DNA from 2 places in the Pantoea sp. S18 genome. Region 1 is predicted to be linked to the other one. Evidence: riboswitches for the same ligand, from Rfam matches in the RefSeq annotation. Region 1 holds a riboswitch; the other holds the start of a gene.
The links. Region 1 has a riboswitch for thiamine pyrophosphate ahead of thiB (thiamine ABC transporter substrate binding subunit). Riboswitches for the same ligand answer to the same signal wherever they lie in the genome.
Positions count from the first base shown of each region.

Region 2: it holds a riboswitch for thiamine pyrophosphate, as region 1 does, so the genes downstream of both, thiM (hydroxyethylthiazole kinase) here and thiB (thiamine ABC transporter substrate binding subunit) in region 1, are expected to answer to the same signal.

Region 1 is NZ_CP142688.1:733,464-739,597, reverse strand. It holds gene leuD (3-isopropylmalate dehydratase small subunit) at 1-582, shown strand, start outside; gene VIJ98_RS03305 (MFS transporter) at 618-1,796, opposite strand; gene sgrR (HTH-type transcriptional regulator SgrR) at 2,051-3,712, shown strand; TPP riboswitch at 3,748-3,843, shown strand; gene thiB (thiamine ABC transporter substrate binding subunit) at 3,890-4,876, shown strand; gene thiP (thiamine/thiamine pyrophosphate ABC transporter permease ThiP) at 4,876-6,134, shown strand, end outside.
Region 2 is NZ_CP142688.1:2,801,626-2,807,759, forward strand. It holds gene VIJ98_RS12920 (GntR family transcriptional regulator) at 1-324, shown strand, start outside; gene fbaB (class I fructose-bisphosphate aldolase) at 390-1,442, opposite strand; gene thiD (bifunctional hydroxymethylpyrimidine kinase/phosphomethylpyrimidine kinase) at 1,590-2,390, opposite strand; gene thiM (hydroxyethylthiazole kinase) at 2,387-3,172, opposite strand; TPP riboswitch at 3,206-3,301, opposite strand; gene chiP (chitoporin ChiP) at 3,570-4,967, shown strand; gene VIJ98_RS12945 (beta-N-acetylhexosaminidase) at 5,019-6,134, shown strand, end outside.

The DNA of each region.
Region 1 (6,134 bases):
AGCGGAATTGTGGCGCCATTAGATGCGGCCAACGTCGATACTGATGCCATCATTCCAAAGCAGTTCCTGCAGAAAGTGACGCGCACCGGTTTTGGCGCGCACCTGTTCCACGACTGGCGTTTTGAAGATGATGCGGGCACAGTGCCAACTGCCAGCTTCGTGCTGAACAAACCCGAATTCAAAGGCACCAGCATTTTGCTGGCGCGTGAGAACTTTGGCTGCGGCTCATCGCGTGAGCACGCGCCGTGGGCGCTGACCGATTTCGGTTTCCATGTGGTGATCGCGCCAAGCTTCGCCGACATCTTCTATGGCAACAGCTTCAACAACCAGCTGCTGCCGGTGAAGTTGAGCGATGCAGAAGTGGATGAGATGTTCAAACTGGTTGCCGCGCAGCCGGGCGTCTCTTTCACCGTGGATCTGGAAGCGCAAACTGTCACTGCAGGCGATAAAACGTATAGCTTTGAAATCGACAGCTTCCGCCTTCACTGCATGATCAACGGTCTCGACAGCATTGGCCTGACGCTGCAACACGAAGCGTCAATCTCCAGCTACGAAACCAATCAGCCCGCGTTCTTACGCTAAGGCAACAAAGGGCGACGTGATGTCGCCCTTCTCCTTTATACATCCCGCACGCGCGACGCCAATCCCAACGCCAGCACCGCCAGCCCCAACGCCAGCCAGTAAACCGACTCATGACCAAAGCGCTCGCTCATGGTGCCCTGAATGATGCCGGCGATAATCATGCCGGTGGAAATCGAGGTGGTGAACAATGTCGTCGCCGCACCCGCGCGGCCCGGCATTAAATCCTGGAACCACAACATGCCAATCCCTGCGATGATGCCGATAAAGGCAGCGTTGAATAGTTGCAGTACCATCAATGCAGTACGCGACTGGAACATCACCAATCCGAGATAAAACACAATCGCCGCCACCAGCGCCAGCAGCATCAGTTTGCGTTTGCCGGTGCGCCGCGCGTAATGCCCGGCCAGCAGCATGATTGGAATCTCTAGCCCGGCGGCAGTGCCCATCAGCAATCCCGCCAGCTTCTCCGGTAGGCCAAGCGTAGAGCTGATATACAGCGGCATATCAATGATATACATGGTGTTGCACGCCCACATGGTGACGGAGGCGATAAACAGCAACCGCACCTGGCTGTCTTTCCACGGGCTCAGCTGCGTCAGCACCTCTTCAGGCGATGCCACCACGCGCGGCACCGACGGCAAGGTACGCCAGATCAGCAGCATGCTCAGCAGGAAAATCCCCGCCGCCACGCAAAACAGCGTCACAAAGCCGTAGTTGAGCGCCAGCGCAAACGACAGCGGCGGCCCAATCACCCACGCCAGCGACAGCTGCGCACGCATCACCGAGCTGAACATCACCACTTCACGCGCCGACTGATCGGCATATTCGCGCGCGAGCGCAAACACCTGCGGAATCGACACGCTGGCCAGCGCCGACAAAAACACGCCCAGCGTCACCAGCGTTAAATAGTGGCGATTAAAGGCAAACAGCAGCGCATTCAGCGTCGCCATCAGGCAGCAAAACAGAATCAGGTTGCGGCGATCGCCCTGGTTATCGGAGCGTTTCGCCATCAGCAGGCTAATCACAATCCCGGCGATCGCATTGATGGTAAAGAACAAGCCGACCCAGAACGGACTTACCTGCACTTCACGCGTCAGAAACAGGCTCAGCGTCGGCGCCTGCAGCGCACCAGCCACGCCGGTCATAAACGACACTGCCATAAATGAGAGATAGACCGGATTGATGCGACGTTGACGCGTTAACAGCGATTTCATGCAGAAATCCCTTTGCGAATAAAAAAGGTAGAGAAATGAGGGTAGAAGATTCTACAGCAAAACGAAAAAAGCCAGCAGATAAAGCGCTGCTGGCGGTGAAAATGCACCCTACTCAGAAAGAGGTTCCACGTCGGCGGAACCGCTGGCAGAGCGCCATTCATTGCTGAATGCCTCCCGCTCTTCCATTGCCGGGCAGTATGCCTCTAATATGAGGCAGGAAAAACTGAGCGATTCTGACAAGGAGTTCCCCTTTTATGTCCTCATCACGTTTGCAGCAGCAATTCATCCGCTTATGGCAAAGCTGTCAGGGGCAGGATCAGGAAACCACGCTCAACGAGCTGGCCGATCTGCTGCACTGCTCGCGCCGGCATATGCGTAACCTGCTTAACGCCATGCAGAGTGAAGGCTGGCTGATTTGGCAGGCGGAAGCGGGGCGCGGCAAGCGCTCGATGCTGAGTTTCTGCTATACCGGCCTGGCGCTTCAGCAGCAGCGTGCTGAGGATCTACTTGAGCAGGATCGCATCGAACAGTTAGTGCAACTGGTTGGCGATAAAAATCAGGTGCGCCAGATGATCGCGGCACATTTAGGCCGCAGCTTCCGTCAGGGTAAACACATTCTGCGCGTGCTCTATTACCGTCCGCTGCCCAATCTGCTGCCAGGTTCGCCGCTGCGCCGCTCAGAAACCCATCTGGCGCGACAAATTTTCAACGGCCTGATGCGCATAAATGAGGAAAAGGGGGAAATCGAACCCGATATCGCCCATCACTGGCAGCAAACCTCGCCGCTGCAGTGGCGCTTCTTCCTGCGCCCGGCGATCCGTTTTCATCATGGTCGTGAACTGGAAATGGAGGATGTGATTGCTTCGCTGGAACGCGTGCGCAGCCAGCCGCTGTTTTCTCACATCAGTAAACTGGATTCGCCCGCGCCCTGGACGCTGGATATCCATCTGAGCCAGCCGGATGATTGGTTGCCGTGGCTGCTGGCCAGCGTCAGCGCGATGATTCTGCCGCGCGAATGGCCAACGCTGCGTCAGTTTGCCCGCCAGCCGATTGGCACCGGCCCGTACAGCGTGGTGCGCAATCAGCAAACGCAGCTGAAGATCGCCGCTTTCGATGATTACTTTGGCTATCGCGCGCTGATTGACGATGTGTCAATTTGGGTGCTGCCGGAGATCAGCGATGAACTGGTGTACGCCGGAGTCAAACTGCAAGGCGAAACCGCCGATGAAAAATCGGAAGAGAGCCGTCTGGAAGAAGGCTGCTACTTCTTGCTTTACGATCAGCGCTCCGCATTGGGCCGCGATGCGCATTTCCGCCGTTGGGTGAGTTATCTGTTTAATCCGATCGCCTTATTGAATCATGCTGGCGTCGGCTATCAGCGTTACTGGTTCCCCGCTTATGGCTTGCTGCCACGCTGGCACCATCGCCGCGATCTCACGCCCGCCGACAAGCCAGCAGGTTTAACCCAACTGACGCTGAGCTGGTACAGCCATCACGTTGAGCATGAAGGTATCGCCAACGCGCTGCGACCGCTGCTGGCGCAGCAAGGTGTTGAGCTGATCACCCGCGTTGTGAGCTACGAAGAGTGGTTCGAGGGCGAAGGTGAAAGTGACATCTGGCTCGGCAGCGTCAACTTTACCTTGCCGCTCGAGTACGCGCTGTTCGCCCAACTGTTTGAGCTGCCGTTGATGCATCACTGCATCCCCATTGACTGGCAAGCCGATGCCGCACTCTGGCGGCAGAAGGATTTACCGTTGGCGGAATGGAGCAAACAGCTGATCGACAGCGATTATCTGCATCCGCTGTTCCATCACTGGCTGCTGCTGGAAGGACAGCGCAGTATGCGCGGCGTGCGCCTCAATACGCTCGGCTGGTTTGACTTCAAATCAGCCTGGTTTGCGCCGCCGGAGCTGTGATCCTTTCGCGCTGTCATATAAATGTCTAGAATGAGCCGTTCTCAACGGGGTGCCTTGAAATCAGGGCTGAGAGAAACCCGTCGAACCTGATCCGGCTAATACCGGCGTAGGGATTTGAGATGCCTCACTCCTCAGATCCTTTGCGACTCAACTTATCTTCTCCTCAAGGAGCGCAAAGTGTTAAACAAAGTTCTGCCTGTGTTGCTGCTGGTTGCTGCACCGGCTTTCGCTGCCAAACCGGTTCTCACCGTTTACACCTACGATTCGTTCTCTGCCGATTGGGGCCCCGGTCCAGCGGTAAAAAAAGCCTTTGAAGCGCAGTGCGGCTGCGAACTGAAGTACGTAGCGCTGGAAGATGGCGTATCGCTGCTCAATCGTGTGCGCATGGAAGGCAAAAACAGCAAAGCTGATGTGGTGCTGGGGCTGGATAACAATCTGGTGCAGGCGGCGGAGAAAACCGGGCTGTTTGCCAAAAGTAGCGTTGATACCAAAGCATTATCGTTGCCAGATGGCTGGCACAACGACACCTTCATCCCGTTCGATTATGGCTACTTCGCCTTCGTCTACGATAAAAACAAACTGAAGAATCCGCCGAAAAGCCTGAAAGAACTGGTCGAAAGCCCGGAAAAATGGCGCGTGATTTATGAAGATCCGCGCACCAGCACGCCGGGCCTTGGCCTGCTGCTGTGGATGCAGAAAGTCTATGGCGATAACGCGCCTGAGGCGTGGCAGAAGCTGGCACAAAAAACCGTTACCGTCACCAAAGGCTGGAGCGAAGCTTACGGCCTGTTCCTGAAGGGCGAAGGCGATCTGGTGTTGAGCTACACCACTTCTCCGGCTTATCACATTATCGAAGAGAAGAAAGAGAACTACGCCGCTGCCGAATTTAGCGAAGGCCACTATTTGCAGGTGGAAGTTGCCGCGCAGCTCGCCAGCAGCAAACAGCCCAAGCTGGCGCAGCAGTTCATGCAGTTTATGGTTTCTCCGGCTTTCCAGCAGACCATTCCCACCGGCAACTGGATGTATCCGGTGATCAAAAGCGATCTACCAGCCGGTTATCAAACGCTGCAGGTACCCGCCAAGGCGTTGCAATACACGCCAGCCGAAGTGGCCGACCATCGCGCCGCGTGGATCAGCGCATGGCAAAGCGCCGTTAGCCGTTAATGCCCGGCTGGTTAATTCCCGGTAGCGCCATCGCGCTGTTGCTGTGCGCGGTGGCGCTGCTGGCGTTTGGCGCATTGGTGATGGTTGCGCCGGCCACCGACTGGCGTGCGCTGCTCAACGACAGTTATCTGCATCATGTGCTGCTGTTCTCGTTTGAGCAGGCGCTGCTGTCGGCGTTGCTCTCGGTGCTGCCCGCAATCTTGCTGGCCCGCGCGCTCTATCGCCGCCGTTTTCCCGGTCGCAACCTGTTGCTGCGCCTGTGCGCCATGACGCTGGTGCTGCCGGTGCTGGTGGCGGTGTTTGGCTTGCTCAGCGTGTATGGTCGCAGCGGCTGGCTGGCACAACTGTGCGCGGCCATTGGCTTTGACTACCACTTTTCACCGTATGGCCTGCAGGGCATTCTGCTGGCGCACGTCTTTTTTAACCTGCCGCTGGCGACGCGCCTGCTGTTACAGGCGCTGGAGAGCATTCCCGGCGAGCAGCGGCAAGTCGCCGCCCAGCTAGGCCTGCGCGGCTGGAATCTGTTTCGCTGGCTGGAATGGCCATGGCTGCGCCGTCAGATTCTGCCGACGGCGGCGCTGATCTTTATGCTCTGTTTCGCCAGCTTCGCCACGGTGCTGGCGCTGGGCGGCGGACCGCAGGCCACCACGCTGGAACTGGCGATCTATCAGGCGCTGAATTTCGACTACGATCCGGGCCGCGCGGCGCTGCTGGCGCTGTTACAGCTCGGTTGCTGTTTGCTGCTGGTATTGCTGAGCCAGCGCTTTAGCAAAGCCATTCCCACCGGCAGCCAGAGCATTCGCGGCTGGCGCGATCCGCAGGATTCATGGCAGGCGCGCATCAGCGATACGTTGTTGATTAGTCTGGCGCTGCTGCTGCTGTTACCGCCTCTGGCGGCGGTAATCGTCGATGGTTTGCGCGGCGGCGTCGCCGGTGCACTGCAACAAGCGGCGCTGTGGCAAGCCACCTTTACCTCGCTACGCATCGCCGTGGGAGCCGGCGTGCTCTGCGTGGTGCTGACCATGATGCTGTTGTGGAGCAGCCGCGAGCTGCGTCAGCGCCAAAAAGTAATCGCCGCGCAGGCGATGGAGATGAGCGGCATGCTGATTCTGGCGATGCCGGGCATTGTGCTGGCGAGCGGTTTCTTCCTGCTGTTCAACGCCACCGTAGGTCTGCCGCAGCGCGCCGATGGTTTGGTGATCTTTACTAATGCCCTGATCGCCATCCCTTACGCCATGAAAGTGCTGGAGAATCCGAT
Region 2 (6,134 bases), 2.1 Mb from region 1:
CTCGCCGCCGAACGTCATGACAGCCAGGCCTTCTTAGGGCTGGATGATGAGTTTCACCGCCTGATTGCGGAAGGGATTAACTGCCTGCTGGCGTGGGAAACGGTAGAGAATATCAAAGCCACCATGGACCGAGTGCGTTTTCTGACCCTGAGCGAAGTGTCGCCGCCGGAGCGTTTGATTCAGCAGCATGAAGATATTTATAACGCGTTGAAAGCGCATGATGTTGAAGCCGCTGAGAGCGCGATGCGCCGTCATCTGCAGGAGATGATTTTGACCATTACGCCGATTGCCGAGCGTAATAGTGAGTGGTTTGAGGCACCTTAAATGGACGAGGTCGCCATGAATGGCGACCCTACGTAGGGTCAGCATTTATGCTGACCTTTTTACATTTAGGCTATGGTCACATCTTTTGACAGATAAACATCCTGCACCGCATTAATCAGCTGCACGCCCTCTTTCAACGTCTTCTTAAACGCCTTGCGCCCCAGAATCAATCCCATGCCGCCAGCACGTTTGTTGATCACCGCCGTACGCACTGACTCCGCGATATCCGTTTCCCCGGCAGAAGCGCCGCCAGAGTTGATCAATCCCGCGCGGCCCATATAGCAGTTCGCCAGTTGGTAACGCACCAAATCAATCGGGTTCTCGCTGGTCAGCTTGCTGTAGACGCGCTCATCGGTGTGACCAAACTTCACCGCGTTATAGCCGCCGTTATTCTCAGCCATCTTTTGCTTAACGATATCCGCGCCGATAGTCGCCGCCAGATGGTTGGCCTGGCCGGTTAAATCGGCGCTGGCGTGATAATCGACGCCGTCTTTCTTGAACGCATCATTACGCAGATAGGCCCATAGAACCGTCACCATTCCCAGCTCGTGCGCGCGTTCGAAGGCCGCCGAGATCTCTTCAATCTGACGACGCGATTGCTCAGAACCAAAGTAGATGGTGGCGCCAACCGCCACCGCACCCAGATTAAAGGCCTGTTCAACGCTGGCGTACAGCGTCTGATCATATTGCGTCGGATAGCTCAGGGTTTCGTTGTGGTTGAGCTTCACCATAAACGGAATGCGGTGCGCGTAGCGACGTGAAACTGAGGCCAACACGCCGTAGGTGGAGGCCACGCAGTTACAGCCGGCTTCAATCGCCAGCTCAACGATGTTTTTCGGATCGAAATAAGCCGGATTAGCTGCGAAGGAGGCACCCGCTGAGTGCTCAACGCCCTGATCGACCGGCAGAATCGACAAATAGCCGGTGCCCGCTAAACGTCCGGTGTTGTACAGCGTTTGCATGTTGCGCAGTACGGTGGGAGAACGATTGTTGTCGATCATCACGCGATCAACATAATCCGCGCCTGGTAAATAGAGGCTATCCGCTGGAATGGTCATGCAGCGATGTTGAAGAAGGCTGTCCGCCTCTTTGCCCAATAACTGTACGATGTCCGTCATGTTCGCTCCTGATAAATGGCTGGATTGGAACCGGCCGATGCCGATTCGCCCCCAACAGCCTGGACCGGAAAGCGCCAGACTGGCAAATTGCTGACTCCATTTTTCAGACGGATGCGCAGTGAAAAAGCGGCAATCTGGCGTTACGCCCTACCACCATTGATGGAAATGGTGCACCGGCCCAATGCCTTTACCGACCTCCAGCGAATCGGCGTGCAGCAGCGCCTGTTGTAGCCACGCCTTGGCTTCGGCCACCGTTGCAGCCCAATCATCATGACGCGGACGCAACGCTGCCAGCGCCGCAGAGAGCGAGCAACCTGTGCCGTGCGTGTGGCGCGTATTAACACGCGGCGCGGTAAAGCGCTGGCGTCCGTCGCGGGTAATCAGCCAATCCGGACTTTCGGCATCGCTGAGATGCCCACCCTTCATCAGCACCGCTTCACAGCCGAGATCGAGCAGCGCATCGCCCTGCTGCAACATGGTCTTCTCATCCTGCGCCATAGCGCGTCCCAGCAGCGCCGCGGCTTCCGGCAGGTTCGGCGTGATCAGCGACACCTGCGGCAGCAGCAATTCACGCACGCTGGCTACGGCATCTGGCGACAGTAGCGCATCGCCGCTTTTGGCAATCATCACCGTATCCAGCACCACAAACGGCAGGCTGGCCCGTTTCAGCCGCTCGGCGACCACCTCGACTATCGCGGTTTCGGACAACATGCCGATCTTCGCGGCATCAATGCGCACATCATCCAGCACTGAATCGAGCTGTGCGCCGACGAAATCCGGTGCGATGCGATAGACCGATTGCACACCACAGGTGTTTTGCGCCACCAGCGCGGTAATAACGCTGGTGCCGTAAGCGCCCAATGCGGAGAAGGCTTTCAGGTCGGCCTGAATACCCGCGCCGCCGCTCGGATCGGTGCCGGCAATGGTCAATGCGTTGATGCGTTTCATGCCTTCACCTCCAGCGTCCACAGCGTATCGAGGAAGGCAGCGACAAAGCTGCCCGGTCCGGCAACCTGACGTGCTGTCAGTTCACCGGCCAACGACATCACGCGGCAAGCCGCAGCCACATGTTGCAGGCGATCGCCTGGCAAGCTGGTGAAGGCCGCCACCACCGCTGACAACGCGCAACCGGTGCCAACAACGCGCGTCATCAACGGGCTGCCGCCGGGGATCGAGAATGTCTGCGCGCCATCGGTGACGTAATCGACTTCACCGGTCACTGCCACAATTGTGTTGAAATCACGCGCCAGCTGCTGAGCGGCGCTCAGCGCGGCATCGGGTTGATGCAGGCTGTCGACGCCGCGTCCGCCGATTGCCTGATGCGCCAGGGCGAGAATTTCTGAAGCGTTACCGCGAATCGCTGCCGGTTGCAGGCTCAGCAACTGTTGGCAGAAGGCGGTGCGCAGGCTTAAAGCACCGACCGCCACCGGATCCAGCGTCCACGGTGTGCCTGCCGCTTGCGCTGCTTGCACCGCCGCCAGCATCGCATCACGACGATCGCAGGTTAAGGTGCCTACGTTGATCAACACCGCATCGGCAAAACCGGCAAACTGCGCCGCTTCCTCTGGGTCGATCACCATCGCGGGCGAAGCTTGCAGTGCCAGCAGCACGTTGGCGGTAAAGGTTTGCACCACGTCATTGGTCATGCAGTGCACCAGCGGCGCTTGCTGACGCAGCAGTTGCAAAGAGTGCGCGAGTTGCGCGGGGGAAAGAAGGTCAGGCTGTTTCATAAGGCTCCCAACCGGCGATCAAGAAGGCGAATGCGGTCAGGCATCTGACTTCCCTACGCTGGCATTATCCAGATCAGGTCAGCGGGTGTATCTCAGCCCTGTATTAGAGGGGCACCCCGAGTCAAAACTACGTTGGCGAGCATAGGGAACAAGCCAGATTAAAGCAAGCAATCGCCGCCTTCTCTGTGGATCTTGCTCGCAAAGTTACATTTTACAAGTTCATCTAACTGATTGAATAAAGTCCTTAAAAACCCTTCTTTTTGCGTGCCATGTCATACTTTGTAATAAATCCCATTGATAATTCGCGTCGCGAAAAATAGCATCCCCCACAACTTGTTTCATGACGAAACAATACGGATTTATTAATTGTTCATGGAAGCATCACGGAGGATTTGCTATGCGTCGGATTCCACGCGCGCCGCTCTCTGCGGCCATTATCTCTGCCCTGTTTGCCGGTACTTTTGTCCCTGTTCCCTCCGCCCACGCCACGGGTTTTGTCGAAGATTCCACACTCTCTGGCAACCTGTTTTACTGGCAACGCCAGCGCGATCGTAAAGAGATGGATCCGCAAAAAGGCTCGTACGGTCAGTACGATGCCAATCTGCATCACGCCTCTGCTAACGCCAATCTCGACTTCTCATCCGGTTATGCCGGTGATGTGATTGGCCTCGATCTGGCGGCATTTGGCGCAGTGGAGTTAAGCAATGGCGGCCCGGCAGCACCGAATGAAATTGGTTTCAGCAATGCCCGTACACGCTGGGACGAGGACTGGAGCGGAGATAAGAGCGGCTTAAGTCTTTATAAAGCGGCGATCAAGGCAAAATGGCAGGATAACTGGCTGCGCGCAGGCTATCTGCAACCCAGCGGACAGACGCTGCTGGCACCGCACTGGAGTTTCCTGCCCGGCACCTATCGCGGTGTTGAGGCTGGCACCGTCTTCGATTTTAGCGATGCGGGCGCCCTTTCCGTCTCCTGGATGTGGACGGACGAATACAAAGCGCCGTGGTATCGCGACATGTACAACTTCCGCAAAGCCGATGGCGTGACGGAGATTCCGTGGCTGCAATCCTTTGGTGCCAAATACGATTTCAAAAACTCGCTGGTGCTGGAAGGCGCATATGGCCAGGCGGCGAATTACATGGATCAGTATTTTGCCAAAGCCTCTTATCAGCTGCCGCTGGCCGATGCACCACTGCGCACCAGCTATCAGTTTTACGGTGCGAAGGATCGTGACAACAGCGGCGTGGGCCAGGTCAACGATGTTTACGATGGCCTCGCCTGGCTGCAGGCGCTGACGTTCGGCTACACGCTTGGCGCGTTCGATTTCCGTCTCGAAGGCACATGGGTAAAAGCCGAAGGTAATCAGGGCTTCTTCCTGCAGCGTATGACGCCGTCCTATGCCAGCTCGAATGGCCGCATGGATGTGTGGTGGGATTCGCGCTCTGACTGGAACGCCAACGGTGAGAAAGCATTATTCGCCGGTGTGATGGTCGACCTAGGACACTGGCAATTACCCGGCTGGCAGGTCGGCACTTCGTACGCTTACGGCTGGGACGCGAAGCCTTCCACCAATCCGATTTACGACCAAAACCAACGCCTGAAAGAGTCGGCATGGAGCATGGACCTGGTTTACACCATCCAGCAAGGCCGCGCCAAAGACACGCAATTCAAACTGCATTACACCCGCTACGACAATCACAGCGATCTTCCCAGCTACAGCGGCGGTTATGGCAACATTTTTCAGGACGAAAAAGACATCAAATTTATGGTCGTCGCGCCATTCACCCTGTTTTGACCCCGATCTGGCAGGAGCCAGAGACTTACCTCTGTGGAAAAGGATAACAGCATGAAAAAGTTAAAAATCAGTTTACTGGCGCTGAGCGTGATGGGCCTTGCCGCCTGCAGTTCATCCCCGCGCAGCAATCAGCAGGTCGTTGACCAAATCAGCCAGTTCGGCGTGCAGTATCAGGTCACTGACAATCAGGCTGCCGATCACGGCGTGAACTGCGCAAAACTCGGCGCCGATTGGGCATCCTGCAATACCGCCACCATTACGCTGACCAACAACGGCCCGGCGCTCACCAGCAAAAACTGGGCGATCTACATGAGCAACGTGCACGAAACGCTGCGGGTCGATAACGATCAGTTCAAAATGACGCACATCGTCGGCGATCTTACCCGACTGGAACCAACGGAAAAATTCAAAGGTATCGCGGCCGGCGAATCGATAGAGATCCCGATCGTCAATGAATACTGGCAGCTGTTTATCACTGACGTGATGCCGCGCTGGTACGTCACCGCCGCCAATGCCTCGCCAAAAATCATCACCAGCACCGATACCGAAAACCTCAGCGACTTCGTTAAACCGTTTGGTGACCAATGGAAGCGCATCGCCGACGATAAAAACGTGCTGATGCTGCCGCAAAGTCGCTTCACCAGGAATGCCGATGTGGCGCAACTGCCTGCCAGCGCGTTGCGCGGACAAATCACCCCAACGCCGCGCACGGTGAAAGTTCATGCTGCCGATGTCGATCTGAGCCGTGGCGTCACTTTGCATCTGGATGTATTGGCGAACAATCAAGCCGATGCGGTTAAGCAGCGCTTCGATTTGATGGGACTCAAACAGCAGTCAGCGGGTTATGCCGTTCATACTCGTATCGCCGTTAATCATTTCCGTGGCGCAGATGCGGTTTCTGGTGCTTATGAACTGCGCATCACGCCGCGCGGCACCGATATCATTGGTTACGACCAGGCGGGCGTCTATTACGGCTTGATGTCGCTACTGTCGCTGGTGCCCGCTGAAGGCAAACCGATTATCGCCACGCTTGAAGCCAAGGATGCCCCGCGCTTTGCCTATCGCGGCGCCTTCCTTGATGTGGCGCGTAACTTCCACAGCAAGCAAGCGGTGCTGCGCATGCTCGATCAGATGGCGGCCTGGAAGATGAATAAATTCCACTTCCAC